3 regions of the Peribacillus sp. YIM B13481 genome follow, and region 1 is predicted to be linked to each of the others. Evidence: riboswitches for the same ligand, from Rfam matches in the RefSeq annotation. Region 1 holds a riboswitch; each other region holds the start of a gene.

What was found. Region 1 has a riboswitch for preQ1 ahead of queF (preQ(1) synthase). Riboswitches for the same ligand answer to the same signal wherever they lie in the genome.
Region 2: another riboswitch for preQ1. It lies ahead of ACFX4X_RS12485 (QueT transporter family protein); the one in region 1 lies ahead of queF (preQ(1) synthase).
Region 3: another riboswitch for preQ1. It lies ahead of queC (7-cyano-7-deazaguanine synthase QueC); the one in region 1 lies ahead of queF (preQ(1) synthase).

What each region holds. Positions count from the first base shown of each region.
Region 1 covers NZ_JBHZPE010000025.1:9,710-18,024, forward strand. The annotation lists gene qoxB (cytochrome aa3 quinol oxidase subunit I) at 1-1,011, shown strand, start outside; gene qoxC (cytochrome aa3 quinol oxidase subunit III) at 1,011-1,607, shown strand; gene qoxD (cytochrome aa3 quinol oxidase subunit IV) at 1,609-1,893, shown strand; gene ACFX4X_RS14955 (YfmQ family protein) at 2,370-2,819, shown strand; gene ACFX4X_RS14960 (BA3454 family stress response protein) at 3,095-3,229, opposite strand; gene ACFX4X_RS14965 (DMT family transporter) at 3,757-4,614, opposite strand; PreQ1 riboswitch class I at 4,743-4,788, shown strand; gene queF (preQ(1) synthase) at 4,895-5,395, shown strand; gene ACFX4X_RS14975 (aspartate kinase) at 5,600-6,946, shown strand; partial or broken gene ACFX4X_RS14980 (ABC transporter ATP-binding protein) at 7,405-7,566, opposite strand; gene ACFX4X_RS14985 (GHKL domain-containing protein) at 7,547-7,936, shown strand; gene ACFX4X_RS14990 (nitroreductase family protein) at 8,044-8,315, opposite strand, start outside.
Region 2 covers NZ_JBHZPE010000018.1:26,015-34,329, reverse strand. The annotation lists gene ACFX4X_RS12500 (copper resistance CopC/CopD family protein) at 1-563, opposite strand, end outside; gene ACFX4X_RS12495 (PAS domain S-box protein) at 1,176-2,801, opposite strand; gene ACFX4X_RS12490 (TVP38/TMEM64 family protein) at 2,917-3,573, opposite strand; gene ACFX4X_RS12485 (QueT transporter family protein) at 3,695-4,180, opposite strand; PreQ1 riboswitch class I at 4,187-4,231, opposite strand; gene ACFX4X_RS12480 (YbaK/EbsC family protein) at 4,391-4,912, shown strand; gene ACFX4X_RS12475 (hypothetical protein) at 5,126-5,938, shown strand; gene ACFX4X_RS12470 (DUF3892 domain-containing protein) at 6,024-6,320, opposite strand; gene adhP (alcohol dehydrogenase AdhP) at 6,595-7,608, shown strand; gene ACFX4X_RS12460 (sigma-54-dependent transcriptional regulator) at 7,663-8,315, opposite strand, start outside.
Region 3 covers NZ_JBHZPE010000005.1:87,978-96,292, reverse strand. The annotation lists gene ACFX4X_RS05540 (TetR/AcrR family transcriptional regulator) at 1-346, shown strand, start outside; gene ACFX4X_RS05535 (DUF4260 domain-containing protein) at 400-747, shown strand; gene queE (7-carboxy-7-deazaguanine synthase QueE) at 810-1,538, opposite strand; gene queD (6-carboxytetrahydropterin synthase QueD) at 1,531-2,001, opposite strand; gene queC (7-cyano-7-deazaguanine synthase QueC) at 2,001-2,666, opposite strand; PreQ1 riboswitch class I at 2,722-2,764, opposite strand; gene ACFX4X_RS05515 (methyl-accepting chemotaxis protein) at 2,950-4,629, shown strand; gene ACFX4X_RS05510 (hypothetical protein) at 5,104-5,316, shown strand; gene pgsB (poly-gamma-glutamate synthase PgsB) at 6,109-7,290, shown strand; gene pgsC (poly-gamma-glutamate biosynthesis protein PgsC) at 7,306-7,755, shown strand; gene ACFX4X_RS05495 (CapA family protein) at 7,766-8,315, shown strand, end outside.

The DNA.
Region 1 (8,315 bases):
GTTATCTCTATGGTAGCTATTTCTACACTATCCTTCGTTGTATGGGCTCACCATTTTTATACAATGGGTCACGGTGCAATGGTTAACGGTATCTTCTCGGTTACCACAATGGCAATTGCTGTTCCGACCGGTGTTAAGATTTTCAACTGGTTGTTCACACTTTGGAAAGGTAAAATCGTTTTTACCGTCCCAATGTTATACTCTTTAGCTTTCATTCCGATTTTCACTCTCGGTGGGGTAACTGGGGTTATGCTTGCCATGGCAAGTGCTGACTACCAATACCATAATACAATGTTCTTAGTAGCTCACTTCCACTACGTTTTGATCCCTGGTACTGTATTTGCCGTACTTGCTGGTTTTACGTACTGGTGGCCAAAAATGTTTGGTTTCATGTTGAGCGAAAAGATAGGGAAATGGTCGTTCTGGTTCATTACAATCAGCTTTAATGTAACATTCTTCCCGATGTTCATAACTGGTTTAGATGGGCAAGCACGTCGTATGTATACGTACTCTGAATCAACGGGCTATGGTCCATTGAATTTGCTCTCTTTCGTTGGAGCAATTGGCATGGCAATAGGTTTTGCGCTTATTGTGTACAATATCTATTGGAGTACTCGTTATGCATCAAGAAATATTTCAAAAGATCCATGGGATGCACGTTCTCTAGAATGGGCTACACATACACCAATTCCAGAATACAATTTTGCAATTGTACCTACAGTTGATTCTACAGAAGCATTCTGGGATTCTAAGAAAAAGGGCTTTAAATTATTTGGTGGTAAAGTAGAAAAGATTCATATGCCAAATAACAGTGGCGTGCCGTTTATCTTGAGCTGTATCTTCTTCGTTTGGGGCTTTGCAATGGTATTCAGCATGTGGATCATTGCAATCATTGCCACACTTGGTATCTTTGCTTGTATGGCTCACCGTTCATTCGAAAAAGACCACGGACGTTATATCTCCGTTGAAGAGATTGAAGAAACTGAAAATAAATTGCGAGGTGCTAAGTAATGAAAATAGATAACTCGCTGCCACTAGAATATAGCACGGAAGAAAATCGCTTAAAGATTTTTGGATTTTGGATTTTCCTGGGGGCAGAAATAGCTCTTTTCGCTACACTGTTCGCCACTTATTTTGTATTAGTTCATGGTACTGGAAATGGTCCTACAGGGGACGAACTCTTTAAAGTACCAACCCTAATGCTTCAAACAATTTTTCTTTTAACCAGTAGTTTTACCATTGGTCTTGGAATCAATGCAATGAGACTTGGTAGACAGAAAGCAATGCTTGGTTTCTTTATTATCACCCTTATTCTTGGTTTAGGCTTTTTGGGAGTCGAAATCTATGAATTCGTGGAGTATGTACATGAAGGAGCAACCATTCAAACAAGTGGTTTCTTATCTAGTTTGTTTGCGTTACTAGGTACGCATGGAGCTCACGTTACACTTGGTTTATTCTGGGGAACTTTCATCATTCTGCAGATTAAAAAACGCGGTATGACTCCAGAAACTACAAACAAAGCTTTCATCTTTTCTCTTTACTGGCATTTCTTAGACGTTGTCTGGATTTTCATCTTCAGTTTCGTCTACCTGAAAGGAATGATGTAATATGAAAGAATTATTCCCACGGGGCCAAGTTATGGGATTTGCTTTTTCACTAGTCCTGACTTTGGTTGCACTATCAGTTATAGTGTATGATCTCTCACTTAAAATGGCTTTAATCATCCTACTTGTTACAGCCTTCATGCAAGCTGCACTTCAATTTGTTATGTTCATGCATGCAGGAGAGTCTGAAGATAAAGCATCGATTTACACAAACGTTTACTACGGATTGTTTGTTGCATTGGTTACAATTTTCGGTACAATGCTAACAATGATTTGGGGATATCAATAATCCATTCCTGCAAAACTGGGCGTCTTGATGACGCCCAGTTTTTTTGTATTCAAATTATGGTGAGCGTAAAATTACATACATTCAATTCACTGCATTATAGAAGTTTGTATTGATAAGAAAGAAGAGGGGTTAGGAGAGGCAAATACTGTGATGGAAAATAATTAAGTATCTCCTTAATTTATTGTGTATCCTGTATTATAATGGGGTACGGTGGACTTTTTGCATTTAGATATATTGAAAATGAGACTCAAATTCAAACGTGATATTGGATATATCTATAAAAAATAATTTTAGCGTAAACAAAAAGATCCATTTTTGAAATTAGATGATCAAGATGATTAAGTTAGTATAAAGTTTTTATATTCACCAATAGTTAAACGTTAATAGAACGGACACATTTCCTAAGAAAAGCTTTCCGCTCTTTTGATATAATAAGTGATATAGTAGTTAACTATGCCTTAGCGGAGATGATGAATATGACATTGCCGGTTTTGATTTTGACAATTATCATAAGTTTGATTAAATTATTAGTTACCTGTCTTCCAACAGATGCAGTGAATTGGATTCTCAGCAAATTTGAAATGCATTCAGAACTTAGTGATGCGAATGCCACCGTAACCTTTGACGGAAAACGGTTGGAAGGTGAAGAAAAAACTCAAGTTATTAATTATTTCAACAAAGCTAAATTTTTGAAAAAGAATCATATATTTCCGGGTAACGAACAATTATTTTTACATCCAGAGAACAGTGGGGCTCCATTAGTCATTGATACTAAAAAAGGCAAGAAGGATGTTAGGTTATTTTTGTACATTTACAACGACCACGTGGATGTAGTTAAACAGTACAAGAAGAAAGTAGTTGCGTATAGTCTGCTCTCCAATAGCCTTCAAGAACGTTCAATGCCATTAATAAGGGATGTAGTTTAAAAGGAACATAAACAAAGTCGCTCTTTTTTTCTGATTCAGATTGAGAGTTTAATGTTCACAAACTGACGCATTTAAATTGGTATCATATGAAAAAAGCTATTAAAAGTGGATTTAGGGGAAAATCGTTATCGAGGAGTTCTTTGAATAGAACAAAATTCATTAGAATACTATAAATGAAATACAATAAATCTGGATTTAAATGCGAAAAGTAATTTTGATGATTATGTCTAAAAGGGTAATAAAAAAAGCAGGTATCTAAAGCGATGCCTGCTTTTTTAAGCTTTCCATTGTTTTTCCACTTGATTAAGGGCTTGTTGTAATATTTCTTCTTGATTAGTACCTGGTTTAGTAAGGACGTTAGTTTGATAAGATTTTCCTTGGAAATCAACTGTTACTGTAACTTTTACCATTATACATCTTTCCTTTCTTGGTTCAGTAATGAGGTGGTTGTACCTACTTCTTTTATACCCGTAGGGGAAGACTTTTCAAACATTGCGAAGTAGCAAAGTGTGGAGATCTAATATTCAAAATTATCTGATATTTAGAAGGGGATGTCAACACTTTTTTTTGACAGACTCCATTTCCTGATTTATTTTTAGGCTGTTTTCACATACTTTGTTGCTATTTACCAGGTAGTGAGTTGTGGTTGATTTCCCTCCAGATGCTCGCTTTCCGCGGGGCGGGCGGTGAGCCTCCTCGGCGTAAACGCCTGTGGGGTCTCACCTGTCCCGCTGCTCCCGCAGGAGTCTCGCACTTCCGCTCCAATCAACCTTAAATAGTTTCGTTTTAAAAACAACAATCTTTACGAAAAGAACCTATTTTTATGTGTACAAGGCTTGTGTATTGGGGTCAGACCATACCCTTTTTTTGCGGCTATATAAAGACGACCTGGCTTGTGTGCGTATAACAGCCAGGTTGTTTTTGTAAAATTAACTATTCATATTTTAGTTAAGATAATTCCGATTAATGCTGCAAGTACGCCGGCAATTTGATAGGATTTAAGTTTTTCTTTGAATAAATAACAACCAGCGAATACGACAACTAAACAGTTCAGGCTGACGACAGGGAAGATGATGCTGGCGATTCCAGTATTTAATGCAAAGAAATAACATCCATAGGCTATGATGCTTAATAATCCTACGAGTGATCCAATTTTCACTTCCATTAACTTAATCTTCTCATTCTTGATGGCTAATGCCGAAATGAGATAAAGTGTTCCGCCACCATACATTGATACTAGGATATCAAGGGAGTTTAAATGAAGACGGGTTGATGTCGTCATTAAGATACCTAGCACACCAAATGAGAAAATCGCAAATAATGTGTGCATCATCCAAGGTAAATATTGATGATTGCCCTTAGCATTAGGTGTATACTGAATGACAAGGGTAGCGAGCAGCATGCAGACAATTCCGCTCCACTGCAGCGAAGAAATATGCTCATGAAAAATTAATGCAGCACAGAGGATGGGAAATATTGCATTTGCTGCGATCAGTGGTGATGTCAAACTTGCCGGCCCTTTTTCAAAGGCGCTTGCCATCTGGATATTACCGTTAGCGTTCAGTACACCAATGGCTCCACCAAGCAAGATGGATAGCCAGTTAGTAGTCAAACCATCTACAAATCCGCTATATAAAAGTGCCATGATGAAGGCGGTAAAATAAAAGAAAAATTGGATATGTACCTTTGAGTAACCCTTTCCGCTACTCCATTTAAAAATGCTGTTATTGATTCCGAAACATAAACTGGTGATAAGAGCCGCAAAAATCCACATTGCTTTAATCTCTTCCTTCATGTAGGATAAACTTCTTCTACATTTTAAGCCGAATACGTGTAGGAATCAAACTAAAATAAAAAGTAGATTGACAGATTAAATATTTTTTTCTATATTTACTATGACAATTTTAAAATATTTCCCGATAAACGGGAGAGGTTCATAGCTTCACCCTCTTAAAAAAACTATGGCTTTGATTTTTTTTGCGAATCAACCATATCTTTGAGGAGATATGGTTTTTGTTATATAGAGGCCCATTTTATGAATCTCCCCTGACAAACGTGGATGAGGAGGACTTTTTATGTCTGGAAGAAAAGAAGAAGAATTAAAAAAAGATATCACACTGCTTGGGAATCAAGGGACAAAATATACATTTGACTATGCGCCTGAAATTCTGGAATCATTCGATAACAAGCATCCGAACCGGGATTATTTCGTCAAATTCAATTGCCCGGAATTCACTAGCTTATGTCCAATAACGGGCCAGCCGGACTTTGCGACCATTTACATCAGCTATATTCCAAGTGTGAAGATGGTGGAAAGCAAGTCATTGAAACTTTATTTATTCAGCTTCCGTAATCATGGTGATTTCCATGAAGACTGCATGAACATCATCATGAATGATTTAATCGAGTTGATGGATCCCAAATATATTGAAGTCTGGGGCAAGTTTACACCTAGGGGCGGAATTTCCATCGATCCTTACACAAATTATGGTAAACCAGGTACGAAGTATGAGGAAATGGCGGATTACCGCTTGATGAATCATGACTTATACCCGGAAACCGTGGATAATCGCTAATGATTAGAAAAAGACAACTGGCTTATGCCGTTGTCTTTTTTTTGGGTTTTTGTTATTCTCATTCAGTAAACTCACTATTTTGTATTTTTTAAAAACACAAATGTCCTCCTGGAACGGAATTACCACTTGATTGTTTCGTGAAAAAACGTAATAATAGGAAGAGTTAATTTTGACAGAATATTTTCAAAAATAGGGGATGTCGTGATGAAAGTTGCAAAGTTTGGCGGAAGTTCACTTGCGTCAGGAGAACAGTTGAAAAAGGTATTCGAAATTGTAGTTGCTGATCCAGAGAGGAAGATTGTTGTCGTTTCGGCTCCAGGGAAACGCAATTCAAATGATATAAAGGTGACGGATCTATTGATTGAGGCTGCGGAACAGCAGCTGCGCGGGGATAACGGAGAGCATTTGATAGAAGATGTGGTATCCCGCTATGCGAGCATTGCTGAAGAGCTGGATATATCCGAGGAGGTCATCACTGGGATTCATGGAAATCTAAAAGCACTGTTGCATGGAGACCAATCTAACCCGAAGCGCTATTTGGATGCTTTAATGGCCAGTGGCGAGGATAATAATGCGAAGCTGGTTGCAGGTTATTTTCAAAGCCGTGGTGTAGAGGCTCAGTATATAAATCCAAAGAAGGCTGGCTTGATCGTAACGGATGAAGATGGATTTACCCAGGTGATGCCAGAATCGTATGATCGGTTATATGCTCTACGTGATGAGCCAGGAATCGTAGTATTCCCAGGGTTCTTCGGATACACGTTAGATGGTGAGGTTTTAACATTCTCAAGAAGCGGTTCCGATATTACGGGTTCGATTCTTGCGAATGGGGTCAAAGCCGATTTGTATGAGAACTTTACGGACGTGGATGCCGTTTATGCGGTGAATCCAAATGTGGTTTCCAATCCGAAGGGAATCAGGGAATTAACCTATCGTGAAATGCGGGAGCTTTCTTATGCCGGTTTCTCGGTATTTCATGATGAGGCGTTGATTCCTGCATTCCGTGCGGGAATACCAGTCCATATACAAAATACAAACAATCCGGCTGCACAAGGGACCCGCATTGTAAGTTCACGGGATAATACGAATGGGCCGGTTATTGGGATTGCAAGTGATAAAGGATTTTGCAGTATTTACATTAGCAAATATTTGATGAACCGGGAAGTTGGTTTTGGTCGGAAACTGCTGCATATCCTTGAAGATTACGGAGTTTCGTATGAGCATATTCCATCAGGCATCGATGATGTGACACTTATTCTAAGGCAGGACCAGATGGAGGGTGAAACCGAGAAGAAAATCATTTCACGAATCAAGAAAGAGCTACATGCCGATGAGGTGAATGTGGAGCATGATCTTGCTTTGATCATGATTGTAGGTGAAGGAATGCGTCATAATGTCGGTACAACGGCAAGGGCGTCAAAAGCGCTGGCCGAAGCAAAGGTGAACATTGAAATGATCAACCAAGGCTCTTCGGAAGTAAGCATGATGTTCGGTGTGAAAGGGCACAGTGAAGAGACGGCCATTCAGGCCTTATATCACGAATTTTTTTGAGTAAGAGCGTTTAGGGACCTCCTTGAAAAGGGAGGTTTTTTTGGATATGAATTGTCCCCGCCAATAATAAGTTGAACTCCATGATTGTGAAAAACGAATGATGGAAAACAATTAAGTTCGAGTGAATAAAAGACGCGCCGAGGGTAGCGCGTCATGTTTAGTTCAGGACCCATTTGTCCTTTAAGAATAATATCCTTGAGACAGTAAAGAAGAGGATGATCGAGACAATGAGGGAGCTGGCTGTCAGGAAGATATTCTGAATATCAATCACACCATATATCAATTCTTTAAAGAGTGCGAAGATGTTTAAAATCGGCAGCAGGAAGTGCTTGTTTGTTAACTCATGTAAACCTGTGCCTCCTAAAAACAATGTCGGCAAAATGACGAGCATAGTAATGGGCGATAAATAGTTTTGTGATTCCTTTACAGTTTTCGAAATGATGCTTGCGGATATGATTCCCCCTTACAAGTTTGGACATGAAAATATAATTTAGATCACGGCTGTTCTCTTCTATATAAAGCGATTCCAGCTTCCCTTTATAAATCAGTTCCCCTTTATGCATCATTGCTACAGAGTCACAGAGCAATGTTACTTCTTCCATGATATGGCTTGAAAAAGACGTTCCCCTCTCATCTTTGCCTTTAAAGGATCATGACGTTGTGGCACTGATAGGGAATGTCCTCGCAAATGCGATAGAAGCTGCTGCATCATGGCAGGAGGAAAGAAGGGAGATAGCCCAAATTACGCTCCATTTTTATAAGCGGAGTGGTATGTACCTATTATCATGCAGTAACAGTTGTCTGCCAGTACCTAATCCCATTCTGGACGGACTGTTTGAAAAATACGGTCAAACCACGAAATGGGGGCAGCATGATGGGATGGGTACGAAAATCATCGCTAATATCGTGAAAAAACATCAAGGATATTTGGATTTCACCTATAAAAGTGAAGAATTCAACTTAAAAATTAAGGTGCCGGCTATTAAATAATCATCTTTAAGGGGTTATTATAAGTGAAAAACAACATTTGCCTGCGTTTTGCTCTTAAATATAAACGGAAAGCCTCCAAATAGAAGATTGGAGGCTTTCCTTTTATATCAGTCCATAATTGTCAGGAGTTGATCGATAGCGTTCCTTGGCCGCGGGGAAGGGATCATATCGGGATAGCCGACGTGAAGGCTGCCGACGATCTTCTCTCCGGGTTTCACGCCTAAAGCTTCACGAAACTCGATGCTGTGTATCATGCCGTATGTTTCCCATATCAGCCCGATTCCTTGTTCCCAGGCAAGCAGGCTGAAATTCTGGATCAAGGCACTTGTAGCCGCATAATCTTCTTCACGTGTCATAGGATTCGGATTCTCTTCCATGA
Region 2 (8,315 bases), on a different contig from region 1:
TATGAAAGCCAAAGGTATAGACGAGCCCTGCTGCTGGCTTCAAAAAGACGAGAACCCTTCATTAAAGATAATTGGAAAAAAAGGATTCCGGTAAGGGCCGCGAAGCATATGTATTGAAGACTTTGCAGGAAAACGGTGATGGAATCCGGAAAACCTGCGTTCACTTTGGAAATTTCTTGATTTGGTAGGACCGTTGAATCTCCAAATTGAAAGGGGATTGTCCCTTCAATGGGATGGCCATCGCTGGAAACCACTCTCCATTTTATGTAGTAAATCCCCTCATCAATAGTGCCTTTCCACTTAGCTTCCAGTACTTTTTCACTTTGTTCCGAGATTGCACTATCTTGAATTTGAATTTTGTCCCCATCTTGGCTGAATACCTCAAGCGAATGGAAAGCTGGTTGTATATTCTCACTGAATTGAATGCTGATCTTTTCAGGAAGAGTATCCATCACTTCATTCGGGCTAGGATTAGAGCTTATTACTGTAGCATGACCAGAAGCCATTGCCGGGTATAAAAGCAAACTGAATAGGCTGACTACCAGCCATAAATAATTCTTCATCTTGGTGTGCCATCATCCTTTCATCAGATTATGTAAGCTTATTATAAAAGGAAAATGTGAAAAAACAGTGAAAATAAATTAGTTATCTAAAGGCAGTTTGAGAGGTTCACTAAAAAAGTGATAACAATAAGGTTAGATTTGCCTAGCTTCCACCATTATAGCCAATAAAACATCGGATGGGAAATATTGGTGGTAATTCCCCTGCGTATAAATCAAAAGGCCTGTGGCGCAAACCCGATTAAGAAGTAATTTTTCAAGGATAAAGCAAAGACGGCTATTTCAGTTACAGTTTCAAAGGATCGGGAGCGACGTAGTCCTTGTTTTTCTGAAAGGATATGGATGTGGAAAAGGATAAGGAAGAGACCGTGGATGATGTCAAAAAAAAGAGGCGGTAATTGAGGCAACGCAAATGGGTACAGCTGGCAAAACAGAGACCGTTACATCCAATAACGCAGGAGGGCAAAGGATACTTAAAGGGGAACCAACCTGATGAGGCTGTGTCATTCTTGAGGGAAATCAAGGATTTCTTTACCTCCCTATTTTAATTTTATCAAGTATGGTTCCGAAACCTGCAAAAAAGGACAAGATAAAGGCTTGTCCTCCGATTTATACTTATATGGGCAAAATGATTTGGACCTCGGTTCCATGGTTTAGTTCGCTGTTAAAACGGACCTTCCCCCGGTGCGCTTCAATGATTCGGCAGCTGACTGTCAATCCTAACCCTGTTCCTTTTTCTTTAGAAGAATAGAAAGGTTCACCAAGATGCTTTAACCGTTTTTTTTCTATCCCGCTTCCATTATCTTTGATGGTAATGGAAAGGTTATTGTCCATGCGCTCGAAATCAATCAAAATGTGATCGGCGGATGCCTCCATTGAATTCTTGAGCATGTTTATGAATACTTGTTTTAATTGGTTTGCCTCACATAACAGAAGCGGTATTTCGTTTTTAACAGATATTGATATTTGGGTGGGGTACGAGTCCGCCTCTGGTTTCAACAATGTTTTGACATCATTCATCAGTTCGATGATTTGATGTTTGCTGAATGGAAGTTCCTGTGGTTTTGCCAGAACGAGTAACTCGCTTACAATTAGATTGATCCGGTCCAATTCACTTAACATAATCGTGTAGTATTGTTCATAGGGATGGTCGCTCTTTTTAAGCAGCTGGACGAAGCCCTTTAAAGAAGTCAACGGGTTTCGTACTTCGTGGGCTACACTTGCGGCTAGCTCGCCAACTATCGACAATTTTTCGGTTCTTCTCAAGCGTGCTTCGGTTTCTCGAATTTGAGTGACCTCTTTAGCATAAGTGATGATCCCGACCAAATCTTCGCCAACCATCATCGGGACAAACGTACATGAAAGTAAGATGGACTTCCCGTACTTCGTTATGAATTCTATATCTTTCCCTTTTTTGATCCCCTTATGGTTTTCCATGACATATTGGCAAGATGTACGGATTAAATCCGCATCTTCTGCTGAAAATTTCAAATTAATGAATGAGGCACCATGTATTTCTTCTTTTTGAAAGCCTGTTACCGTTTCAAACCTTGGATTTACGGTCGTGATCAATCCGTTTAAATCAAGCATCAGCATCGGATAAGGATTGTGTTCAAACAATGATTTATAGCGTTGTTCACTATCGAATAATTGTTTCTCCGCGACAACCCTTTCAGAAATATCCCTGCCAATGACGACTAAGCCTTTTCGTGAACCATCCTCATTGAACAGAGGAACTTTGATTGTATCAAAGGTCTTGTGATTGCCGTCGGGAAGAGGGATGATTTCCTCACATCTTGTGATTTCCCCTTTTACCCACGTTTCTTCATCGGAACCTTCACAGTATATCAACGCCTCTTTATAAAATTCGGAGTATTCTGCGAGTTCTCTGTCTTTTTTTCCTTTATAGTCTACATGCTCCAATTGAAATAATTGCAGCCCGAAGGCATTGGATTCAAGCCATCGGCCATCACCATCCTTGAAGTTAACGAAATCCACCATTGAATTGATGAGGGTACGCCGACGTTGTTCCGCTTCTTTTAATTGTTTGAATTCTTCCCTTTTAGCTAAGTAAAGGTATAAGATCAAGCCTATAGATAAAAGGAAAAAAATGCCTTCCGCTCTTTGAAGTTGAATGAAGAACTCTTTGTTATGGATATTTGTAGTTAAAAAATAGTCGAACACGACTAGTGTAAGAATCCCGGATAGGATATAAATTGCTAAAATGGAGCGTTTGGACATGGAGATTCTCCCTGATTTTAAGACATTTCAAAGGTAAAATTACATACACATTTTAACAAACTATCGAAAAAAAATATATGCAGAATCCTAAATAAAAAAACAGGGGCCAATGCGGTCACCTGTTTTTTCTGAATAAGGATAGTTTCTTTTTCTTTTTTGCACGCTTATAGATAATGAAAAATAGTAAGAAAAGGAGTGCAAGTGCAGCTAGCGTATATTGGTTCATTTCAACGGATAGGAATCCATATGGGATTAGAGATAGGAAGAAAAAGTATATAAGGTTGCCTAGTGCCGTAGCAAATAAAAAATCCTTGAAAGTGACGGTGCTGACTCCAGCTGCCAAGTTAATTAAACTTGTTGGGATAAGCGGGAAAATCCTGCCGGTAAAAACGTACATGAAACCATGCTCTACAACAGTTTCTTGCCACTTTTTGCCCATCTTCTTTAAAAGAAGTTCCTGAAACCAGTTTCTTGCTGCATAAAAAATAAACCCTGACGCAACAACACTTGTAAACCAACTCCATAGGTAGCCATATATGAATCCGAATATCGTGACATTGATAGTCAGGAGCAATATTAAGGGGATGATTGTAAATGAATTTTGGACAAACATCAATACGAATGTCACAATAAATGTAAGCAATAAGTTTTCCATCAATATGCCAATAACTGAATCCAAGTCACTTTTCCAAATCAAAGTAAATAATTCTGCATTTAAAAAAATAAATAATACCATTACCAATAGACCGGTTAAAGTCAGGACTTTTTTCAAAGGGTCACCACCATTCTGACTAATAGTTTATCATTTTCAAGTTCATTGGTGAAAAAAGAGCTGTCGCATGATGCAGACAGCTCTGTTTACATTATAGTGGGTTAACGACGCGAAGATTCCTTTATAGCCACTTTTCAAACTGAATTCTTTTGTTCATTCCATAAATAATTGGCGCACCAATCAAGAGGACAACGAACTCACCAACAGCCGTGGTCATCCAACTTAACCAGAATGGTAAGCCAAAGGCAAGGTTCAGTTCAATTGCAATTAAGAACATTGTGAATGTGAAAAAGATAATCGTGGCGATCATTCGTCCTTTAATGCTTTTTATGGACCGAGATACAAAAATGACAAGCAATAAGGCGAGTACGGATTGCCCTACCCCGAAAATCAAATCAAATGGCACCATCGGCGAAAAAAGCAGATTAGATATGAAGACGCCGCCCACGATACCGTAGATATACTTTTTATTGAATACAATCAGATGATTCAACATTTCCGGTACACGAAATTGGAACATCTCAAAAGCAATTGGTTTAAACACCAATGAGACCGCCACATACAAGGGAGCCAATAACCCGTTTATCACGAGTGTACGAACATTCATTTTACTCTCTCCCTAGTTTTTTATCGTGGGATGGTTACGAACCACGTTAAGGCTTTTGCCCGAAGATTAATAGTATCTCATGTAAGCTTGTTTGGTCAATTTGTAAAGAATGGTTGTATTTATAAGGCAGGGGAAGTCCAAAAGGATTTTGATTTATTGTAATGAAGGATGATATTATTTTTGTATGAACTTCAAAGGAGTGAAAATTATATGTGTATCGAGAGTGTCAAAAGCCATTTTAAACAATGGGACCGGGAAGGCGATGTAATGGAGTTCGAAACATCGAGTGCTACGGTGATTGAGGCAGCAGTTACCATCGGCGTTATCCCAGCACGGATCGCTAAGACTCTTTCCTTTAGGGGGGAAGGTGAACATGCTATTTTGGTTGTAGCGGCAGGGGACGCAAAAGTGGATAATAAGAAATTTCGTCAGGTGTTCGGATTCAAAGCACGAATGTTATCACCTGAGGAAGTGCTCGAACAAACGGGCCATGCCATCGGAGGAGTTTGCCCATTTGGACTTGCAAACGATCTAGATGTTTTTCTTGATGTATCAATGAAGCGCTTTGAGTCATTGTTCCCGGCATGCGGCAGTACGAACTCTGCAATAGAACTTACACTCGCGGAATTATTTGAATATTCAGGAGCAAAGGGTTGGGTGGATGTTTGTAAGGCTTGGGAAGGAGAGGGGAATGAGGAAACGGCGGTAGGCAATGCTGTTGATGGCATTTGATTTATGGTGCCAAAAAGATCCAGATGAATGGGATTGAGTCCACTTAGTGGACTTTATTTATTGATGACATGGACATTTTATTATTCAGTTAGCGGTTAAAGCCTTATAAACTTGTTCGAATGCGATTGCTCCAAAACTTTGAAGAGGCAATCGCTCTTAAAGCGGTTCGTGATTGGTAAAACGTGCAGAAAGTTCATAAGCGGAGGATGAAAGATGTTAATTGGAAGCCATGGAAAAAGCAATAGCAGCTATCTTAGTCTTAAAACTCTTTATGAAGAAAATATTACGGTAAAGAGCATAGCCCAGGAGCTTGAGTTTTGCCATAAAAACGATCTGGCGCTGGATATCCAGAAAGCTCTGGAAAAAAAGAATTTTGATATATTGGCAGTGCAAGATCAAGGAGAAATCATCGGATATATAGATAGGGAAGAACTAGGTGAAGGGAGCGTTTCGGAATATTTAAGAAATTTTTCACCAAGGGAAATGGTTTCGGATTCAACCCCTTTGATCCAGCTTCTCCATATTTTTAAGAATAAAACAAGGGTGTTCGTATTGGAGAATAATTCAATTAAAAAGTTGATCACCCATGCCGACCTTCAAAAGCCTCCAATCAGGATGCTCATATTCGGATATATTACCTTATTGGAAATGAGGATGAGCGATATCATCATGGATAGATTTGGCGATGGCACCTGGCATCCAATGATCAGCGAAGACCGTTTAGAAAAAGCAACCGAATTATATAGGAGGAGAATCGATAAAAATGAAGATATCAATTTAATAGAGTGCCTGCAAATCAGTGATAAATTCGACATCCTACATAAGGATAAACAACTGAGGTGTTTCTTCCAAATCCCTTCAAAAAGTAAAGGGAAAAAGGATGCAAATGCCATCCGGAAATTACGTGATAAGATTTCCCATGCTAATGAACTGGGTCTGGACATGTCGTGGATGGAAATCATTGAGGTTGTCGAGTCCTGTGGCCAACTGCTCGAAATCTCTGAATCCTATCAGTATGAAAAATAAGGATCCGGCTATCATGCTGGTTCTTTTTTATCGTTTAGATCCAGACAGAAAAAAACTGCCCATATCAGGCAGTTTCCCCGTAAACTCAAAACTCCGGTAGTTGATCCAGGTTATTTTCTTTTATCCCATCGGGCTCACTCCGCAATATGTCACGGCCATATTTATGAAAGACGTCAACATTGGCCAGGTTGCCTGCTTTGGCTTCCGAAAGGGCAGTGGGGTAGTCGAGCTCGCGGCCGGAGTCCGTCTTGATGGCGATAATATTGTCCTCTTCATTTTTCCTTACGGCGATGATTTCTTCTTTTCCAGCTGAATCAAGTTGGTTTGCTTGCGGTGTTCCTTGCTGTTTATAGGATTCATAGGCTTTTTCAAATTGGTCCATGTTTTAGACACCTCCTATTTATAGGGTGAGCTATTTGGTCTGCAATATACAAACCGGATTTCGTCCGACTTGAGCCGTTAATTCGTCCAGAAGTGCCGACTTTTCGGCACTTTTTTTTAGTGAATGCTGTTGTCTTGGCCTTTTGAAGTGGCATGGCACTTGCATCTTGTATGTGTGGTAGTAAAAAAATATCCACTTAATTAAGGGAGGAATATGAATCATGAATGTAAAACAAGGGGAAAGCACTTTCAATGCAAAACAACAGATTAGGACAATGAAGGCAGCAGTCGTCAATGAATTTAACCAAGAACTTGAGATTAAAGAAGTACCCATCCCAGACTTGGTTTATGGTGAGATATTAGTGAAAATTAAAGCATGTGGCGTGTGTCATACCGATTTACATGCGGTACATGGCGATTGGCCAGTTAAACCTAAACTTCCGCTTATCCCTGGACATGAGGGTGTAGGCATTATAGAAAAGGTGGCAGAAGGCGTAACTTCCTTGAAAGTAGGTGACCGTGTTGGGATCCCATGGCTTTACTCGGCCTGTGGCGATTGTGAGTATTGTCTGACTGGAAGGGAGACGCTTTGCTTGGATCAACTGAATGCAGGCTATTCCGTGGACGGGGGATATGCGGAATACTGTAAAGCACCTGCCAAGTATGTGGTGAAGGTTCCTGATGGGCTAGACTTTGCGGAAGTTTCACCGATTTTCTGTGCGGGTGTAACGACTTATAAAGCACTTAAAGTATCAGAAGCGAAATCTGGTGATTGGGTAGCGATCTATGGAATTGGCGGATTGGGACATGTTGCCCTTCAATATGCGAAAGCGATGGGCTTTAATGTCATTGCTGTCGATATTCAAGATGATAAGCTTGATCTGGCAACGGAGCTGGGGGCGGATTTCACTGTTAATGGGCTTAAGACTGATCCTGTACAAGCCATAAAGGATAAAGTTGGTGGTGTGCAGGCAGCCATTTCTGTAGCAGTTACGAAAAAGGCATTCGAACAGGCATACAGTTCAGTCAAGAGGGGCGGGACACTGGTCGTAGTTGGACTGCCGAATGATGAACTTCCAATCCCGATTTTTGATACAGTACTAAATGGGGTAACTGTAAAAGGGTCAATCGTAGGCACGAGAAAAGACTTACAGGAAGCTGTTCAATTTGCTGCAGAGGGAAAAGTAAGAACAAATATTGAAACAAGAACACTTGATGAAATCAACGACGTGTTTTCGATGATGGAAAAAGGAGAAATCAACGGGCGCATCGTATTGACTTTAGAATAAGAACAAAAGGAGGATGCCATAGAAAAGGGCATCCTCCTTTTTTGTATTTTTGTCTTATGTCTGGTTCTTCTCATTTAATATATAGCGCAGTTTCCTTATGGATATCTGCAAGCGTTTGGCAGCTTCATTCCGGTTGCCGTATGTTTTTTTCAGCGCCTGCAAGACGAGTTCCTTTCCAATTGTGGATTGAAGCTGTTTGATTTCTGTAAGGATTTCTTCAAGCATCAGTTCATCTTTCTCATTAAAGTCAGCCACCAGCTTTTTTCGCCACTCTTCAAGAAGGTTTTCAGTTGCCTCAGTCTCATTCGGAGGCTCTTTCTTGTTCGGAGTAATCTGGCTGTTAGTTAGTGAGATATCATTGGCGGTTATTTCTGACTTATGGTCTGCGAGAGTCAGCGTCCGCATGACCACATTAGATAGTTCGCGTATGTTGCCTGGCCAGTTGTGTTGCTGTAACTTTTCAATGGCTACATTGGAAAAAGAGATATCTCCCTGACCATTTCTCTCAATCAAATGCCGGACAAGCAGGGGAATATCCTCTTTACGTTTCCTTAAAGGCGGGATTTCTAGAGTCACAACGTTCAGTCGATAAAATAGATCTTCCCGGAATGTTTTTTTGTCAACTGCCTGCTGCAGGTTTTCATTGGAGGCCGCCACTAAACGGGCGTTCGTCCGTAATGTCCCGCTACTACCAACCCGCATGAATT
Region 3 (8,315 bases), on a different contig from region 1:
TGATATCACCATGTCGGAAAATGACCCTTCTCAAAAAATCGAAAAGATTTTATTATGCTTCATTGAGTTTGGTTTAACACAACAGAATCATTATTCCATCATGTTTTTATCCAAGGAAAAAGAAATTCAGCAGTTACTTCAATTCGATTCTAATAAAACCTATGAAAAGCTAATCCAATCCTTGACAGAATTAACCGACAACAAACTGAATCCTGCATCCATATGGTCCATTTTCCTTTCCCTTCACGGATTCATAACTTTTTATATCAATTCTGAACTATCCTATCCAGATGTAAAAGGTTTAGCTTATTTTCACGTGAAAAATATCATCAAGAACATTGTTTGATTTTTCACTAAAATTATTGACCAATGGTTAATTAAATTTTGGGAGGTTGGAAAATGGTAAAGAAATTCCTTCATATCGAAGGACTCATGGTCCTTTTAGCGATGATTTACATCTATTCGTTATATGAATTCAGCTGGTGGATTTTCCTTTTATTTATTTTATCGCCTGATGTTTCCATGTTGGCCTATCTAATTGATGATCGAGTTGGAGCAAAGGTTTATAACCTATTTCACACTTATACCCTGTCCATTTTCATGATTTTGCTAGCCATTTTTCTAAAGTCTGATGCGCTTATGATGATCGGGTCAATTTGGACCGCACATATTGGAATGGATCGGTTATTTGGGTATGGCCTTAAATACACATCATCCTTCAAAGCTACACACCTTCAAAAGGTATAGGTAGCTTTCCATATGTAAAAGGCAGTGTGATTACGCATCACACCGCCTTCTGTCTCTGATCTTTACACGCCTCGCTTGTTGCCCCATATATAAGTATGAAGCTGTGGCAGCACTTTCACATCATTCAATTCATCATCGGCTATCACTTTATCAATTAGCTCCTCGTATTTTCTCAAAAGCCCGCTGATCAATTGACGATCATCCGCCGTACTGCTGTCGTCATTGCCGACCTGCAGATAAAAAGGAATATCGGGGTAGCGGCCATGTACATTTTTAGCATATTGATAATCCTCTTCGTTAAAGACGACTACCTTCAATGAGACATGGTTTTCAGGGTTTCGATTGGCAAGGTTCGATATGATTTGGTCGAGCACCGTAAAGTCCGTGTTCATTTTTGAACTCGGCGGCTTAGGAGAAATAGTCAATTCATCAATATCGAGAAACCAATCCTGCCATCTGCTCCCTTGTGTTTCGACACCTATTTTCATTTTATTTTCATGTAGGATCGCTACCAGGCTGTTTAAGTTTTTCAGCAGTGCCGGGTTTCCGCCTGATATCGTCACGAAGGAAAAACCGGCACCCCCAATCCGCTTCAGCTCATCCCATATTTCCTCGGCAGTCATTTGGACGGTATCTTCCTTACCGGTGCCATCCCAAGTAAATGCGGAATCACACCAGGCACATGAATAATCGCAGCCAGCCGTCCGAACGAACATGGTTTTTTGGCCAATGACCATTCCCTCACCTTGGATGGTCGGTCCGAAGATTTCCATAACCGGGAGTTTACTCACTTTCCATCCACTCCCGTCTGGCTTCGGCATAGCTTGTCGGCGTTTCGTATAGTCGAACGAATTCGACCCTAGCACCCTCATATTCCTTTAATGAAAGGGCTTCGGCCATTTTTTCATAAATCCAGACAACCATATTTTCAGCCGTAGTGTTCATGAGCGGCAAGGTTTCATTCAAATAACGATGATCAAGGTGGATTTCAATTTCATTTTTCCATATATCCTTGATGTCCCCGAAATCTATCATCAAACCGCGTGAATCCGTGTACCCGCTCAATCCGAAAATGACCTTATACGTATGGCCATGCAAGTTCTTGCATTTTCCTTCATAGTCATGTAGATGGTGTGCTGCGTCAAAGGTAAATTCCTTACTGACCATGACCCTTTTAGTTGTATATTTCAATTGGCTGCGCTGAATATCTTGATCTATTTTTTGGAGTTTATCTACTATAGTAAAACCGTACATCACGAAAGCACCTTCCGTCTGCTTACATAGTCATCCAATCCTTTTTTCCGCAACTTACATGCCGGACAATCTCCACAGCCGTCTGATATGATTCCGTTATAGCAAGTCAGGGTCTTTTCGCGGACAAAGTCGAACGCGCCAAGCTGATCGGCAAGCTCCCATGTTTCCTCTTTATTAAGCCACATAAGCGGCGTATCAATCACGAATGACTGGTCCATCGACAAGTTCAAGGTCACATTCAACGATTTAATGAATACATCCCGGCAGTCCGGATATCCGCTGAAATCCGTTTCACAGACACCGGTGACAATATGTTTAGCGCCAATCTGACTGGCCAACACTCCGGCAAACGATAGGAACAGTAAATTCCGCCCTGGTACGAACGTCGACGGCAATTCCCCGTCTTCCCCGTCCTCCACTGCAATGTCACTTCTCGTCAAAGCATTCGGTGCCAGTTGGTTCAGCAGCGACATATCAAGGATATGATGGTTCACGCCCAATTCCTTGGCAATCTCTTGAGCGCATTCGATTTCCAAGCTGTGCCGCTGATTATAATCAAACGTCACCGCTTCCACTTCCTCATATCTCTCCATCGCCCAGAACAGGCACGTCGTACTGTCCTGACCTCCGCTAAACACAACCACTGCCTTTTCTTTCTTCTTCATTTCTATAAAACTCCTTTTTACGGAAAAAAACAGCACCCTAAGAAAAGAGCACTGTTTCTCCTTAGTTTTTTTGAGAGGGTAGCTAGAACCTCTTCCGCCATAATGCGGAATATTATATTTTTCCAAGTCAATAGTAACTTGAAAACGAGAAGAAATCAAGATGTTTGGATTATGGAAAATCACACCTAACGGAAAACTTGGTTATCTTCTCATCTGCTTAAATAACCCATTATTTATCCGATAAAAAAGAGTGAATAAAATATCGATAAAGGGGTTCATTAATTTGAAAAGTATTAAAGGAAAGATATTGGCAGCATTTTCACTCATCATATCTTTGTGTATCATCTTAGGAGCATTTAATATTTATAGCAGCAATAAGTCACTTGTACATTCCAAAGATATTATTAGCCAAAAATTGCCGATTCTAATTGATGAAGAACAACTACTCAATAATGTTGCACAAAGAAGCGCACTCGCAAGAGGCTATATTCTATTTGGCGACGAAAGTAATAAAGAGAAGTTCTTAAAATATACCGAAGAAAGCAAAGTCATTCAGGAGGATCTTTTAGCCTTAAGTGATTCTGAAAAAACGAAGGAATTGATTGAGAAAAGCGTGGATTGGAGAACGATTATTATAGACCGCGTATTTACACAATATGATCAAGGAAATGAAGAACGTGCTATAGAAATACTAAAGGATGAAGTTGCACCAATAAGCAATGAATTGATGGATGGGTTTAGAGAGCTAGCTTCCGAACGCGAAAAAACGATTGTCTCTTCAGGTGAAACCGTCATCGCAAGCGGGAAATCGGTTAAGTCTACAAGTATCATCATATCCATTGCGGCAGTCCTTATCGGCCTTGTGCTTGCACTTGTGACTGCAAACCTCATTACCACCCCCCTCCTTAAAGTCAGGGACAGGATGAAAATGGTTGCTGACGGAAAACTGAATCATGAGCCCCTGGAGCAAAAGTCAAATGATGAAATGGGTGAATTAACGGTATCCGCCAACCAAATGCAGAAAAACCTTCGTGATACGATTGAAAAAATGCTGGTTGTATCCGAATCCGTTTCCAACCAAAGCGAGGATCTGACTCAATCAGCAAATGAAGTGCAACAGGGCAGCAAACAGATTGCGACTACCATGTACGAACTTTCGGAAGGCTCGGACTCACAAGCCAACCGGGCAGCTGAAATGGTCCGCATGATGGATGATTTCACCGGCAAGATCGAGCAGGCCCATCTTGAAGGAATGGAGGTATCTCAAAGTCCGACCGAGATCCTATCCTTGACCAAGGAGGGCACCACTTTAATGCGCAGTTCGGTCCAACAAATGCAAATGATTGACGGAATTGTCAAAAATGCCGTCGGGCAAGTGAAAAGGCTCGATTCTCAATCACAGGAAATCTCACAGCTTGTGCAGGTCATCAAAGATATATCCAATCAAACCAACCTATTGGCGCTGAATGCAGCCATAGAAGCTGCACGCGCTGGTGAACATGGCAAGGGCTTCGCCGTCGTCGCAGCTGAAGTGCGGAAACTCGCTGAAGGGGTCACACAATCCGTTGGGGATATCACCGATATTGTCACCGCTATTCAAACAGATTCAAAAACGGTCGTCCACTCCCTGGAAGATGGTTATACACAGGTGGATGAAGGCACGAAACAGATTACGCTCACCGGCCAAACCTTTGAAACAATCAATCACTCTGTCGGGAATATGGGAATGAAAATACAGCATATTACAGCTGAATTGAACTATATCTCCAAAAATAGTAAAGAAATCAATCAGGCCATCGAAGATATCGCAGCCGTTACTGAAGAGTCCGCGGCAGGAATCGAACAAGTTTCTGCCTCCGCTCAACAATCCAGCTCTTCGATGGATGAAATCACGAATCATGCCTGTGAACTCGCATCTTCTGCTGAACTGCTAACCGAACAGGTCAAGAAATTCCAATTATGATACTAGAAAATTTCCCGTCACTTGAACGCGGGAAATTTTCTTTTTCTCCCCTTCATGTTGATTGTTTCGTTTTCGTGTATTTGGGGTATAAAAGACTATACGCATTAATAATCATGAAAAGAAAAATCTATCAAAAGGGTTGGAAGTGAATATTTTCTTTTGTTTTCAGAATATTTAGTGTATAATGAATTTATTAGGAATATTCTTACTGAAATACTTCTCACTTCCAATACCCACTTACTGGAAATCACCAGTACAAGAACTCACTTGATCCAGCATTTCATTTCAACCCAATGCACGGGCCCTTATACTCAGTAAGGCTCATTGCACGCTTTCTTGCAAACCAAACAATTCACAACTTTTTTCACACAAAAAGCATAAATTTCACTCCAAAATTGTAAAAAAAGGTTAAATTTCACCAATAATGTGTTACTATTAAACCAAGACCTTTTAACCCCAAAAGGAGGAATTCATATGAAACGTTTTTTCAAATTCATAGCAGATTTTAACGAAAGAAAAGCACTAGATCGGAAAAACAACAAATTCTTTCGCAAAGAATACGAAAATTATATGAAGATGAATTCTGAAAATCAAGGTAGGAGGAGATTAGCTCCTAGACTTTATGTGATTGAAGGCGGTAAAAAAGGCCCCAACATTGAAATTTCTGACAGAAAAAAATCCAGTTAACCTGATTCCTTCAAAAAATAAGCTACTAATGTTGTAGTTTATACCCTACAAACGTCACATTCTCCATGATAAACGGAGATTCATTACCCATATCATTCTTTTAAAATATAAAAGCCGAAAGCTCAGATATACTTCTGAGCTTTTTTTATTTTTCTTTTTTCTATTAACACTATATTAATAGAAGTAACTAGGTATTTTTTAAATAAATTGGATTAACCTTAGTTTATTTCATGTTTTAGGTAAAAGTCACAATATAGGCCCACGGGTATTTTTCTAGAAAAATACCCAAAACTTACAAAAAAAGAGATGTGTTCTTTTACTCATCTTTGGCCATATTCAAAAAAGTCCGACTACATGTGTCTATAGATGCACTATCTTACATTGAATGACAAATACGTAAATATTGTAACGTTTAGGTCAAATTAATGGGTATAAACAATCAATAAATTGTAATAAACCTCACTTTTAATAACAATTTATTATACAAATACAGCCATTAAGAATCGGGTTCAAATGCCTATAAAACTATTTTAATTGTATTCATAATGGCCATATATTAAACTTTCCATATTTTAGTGTAAATAAATCAAGGTTTTACTCGACTTTCAGCCATATCTTTGGACTCATAAAACATTTTATTCCATTAGATACTATTACACTCCTATATACATTTTTTGCAAAAAGCTGACTACAGTTATATTACGATAGAATAATTGGCTCTTGCCTATTAAGTTTAAAATCATGTAGTGTGTATTCAGTAAATCAAATATTTAAAAAAAGAGAGGTTAAAAAATGGCACCAATATTTATTTGTGCGATCTTTTTACTTGGCTATGGCATCTTCGAACAAAGACGCCATCAGAAGCGTCTCGATTCCATTCCGGTACGTGTGAATGTAAACGGTATTCGAGGCAAATCGACTGTAACACGTCTAATAACAGGTGTGATCCAGGAAGCTAAGTACAAAACAGTAGGTAAAACAACCGGAACATCAGCTAGAATGATCTACTGGTTTACCGACAAAGAAAAACCGATTAAACGCCGCCCAGAGGGACCGAACATTGGAGAACAACGGCGTGTAGTTAAAGAAGTAGCAGATTTAGGAACGGAAGCACTTGTTTGTGAATGTATGGCCGTACAGCCTGACTATCAATTAATCTTCCAAAATAAAATGATCCAAGCAAACATTGGGGTCATCGTGAATGTATTAGAAGACCATATGGATGTCATGGGACCGACAATGGATGAGGTTGCAGAAGCCTTTACAGCTACAATCCCTTATAATGGTCACTTGATTACCATTGAAAGTGAATATTTGGACTTCTTCAAGAAAATTGCCAAAGAACGCAACTCAAAAGTGATCGTTGCAGATAATTCAAGAATCTCTGAAGACTTCTTGCGCGAATTCGATTATATGGTATTTCCGGATAACGCATCACTGGCTTTGGCTGTTGCAGAAGCTTTAGGCATTGATGAAAAAACAGCTTTTCGCGGCATGTTAAATGCGCATCCAGATCCAGGGGCCATGCGGATCACTAGATTTGGAGATCCAGTCAAGCCAACTTTCTTTGTCAATGGCTTTGCTGCAAACGACGCGGCATCGACGCTGAACATCTGGGATCGTGTCAAAACGTTCGGATACAGCACAGAACCTCCTATCGTCATCATGAACTGCCGTGCTGACCGTGTGGACCGTACAGAGCAGTTTGCAAGAGATGTATTGCCTTACATTAAATCTGAAATCGTCATTGCCATTGGTGAAACTACATCACCAATAACAAAGGTATTCGAGCAAGGTAATTTGGATACAAAAGAATATTGGGATTTGGAAAACTGGTCAACTGAAGAAATCGTGGCCCGTCTCCGCCCATTGATGAAAAATCGCATCGTCTACGGTGTCGGGAATATTCACGGCGCAGCGGAACCATTAATTGAAGCATTCATGAAATCTAAAACAAAGCAGAAAGCAAGTTAAGTAGGAGGAACCTTAATGTTTGGATCGGATTTATATGTAGCACTAGTACTGGGAGTAACGCTTAGCCTTATATTTTCAGAAAAAACGGGTGTCGTACCCGCAGGACTTATTGTGCCAGGTTATTTGGCATTAGTATTTGATCAATGGGAAATCATGCTGGTCATCTTGGTCATTAGTGTAGTAACTTATTTAATCGTCACTCACGGCCTTTCAAGATGGGTGATTTTATATGGAAGAAGAAAATTCGCAGCCATGATGGTGACCGGGATTTGCCTGAAACTCCTATTGGACATGGTCTACCCCGTCATGCCATTTGAAATATTCGAGTTTCGGGGAATCGGTATAATCGTACCCGGATTGATAGCGAATACCATTCAAAGACAAGGAATGCCATTGACACTTGGCAGCACGCTTTTATTATCCGGCTTAACTTTCGGTTTAATGAACGTGTACTACCTATTCTGAGGTGCAAAAAATGAAACGGACTTTAAATGCAAAAGAAAAAACACTTATCTTTATTAAACGTACGAAGAAACAGAATCTTAAATACACTGGAATCATACTACCTATATTACTAATCGCTTTAGTCATTACCACTTGGATGGGACGGGCTGAAGAAGTGAAAACACCTGCTTCAAAAACTGATCAACCATTGACGATGACAATGGTCGGTGATGTGATGATGGGACGTTATGTTCAAGAAGTGACGGATAAGCACGGGTATGATTACCTCTTCCGTTATATGAAACCCTATTTTGCCGATTCAGACTATGTCAGTGGGAATTATGAACATCCTGTTTTAAAAGAAGAGGCATCCAACTACAAGGAAGCAGACACGGCCATCAGGTTAAACTCCAACAATAGTGGTGTGAAAGCCGTTAAAGATGCAGGCTTCTCTGTGATGAATTTGGCCAATAACCATATGATGGACTTCGAAGAACGAGGACTGCTTGACACGATTGATGAATTCAAAACTGCGGATATGAACTATGTCGGTGTTGGATCGAACACCACCGAAGCTAAAA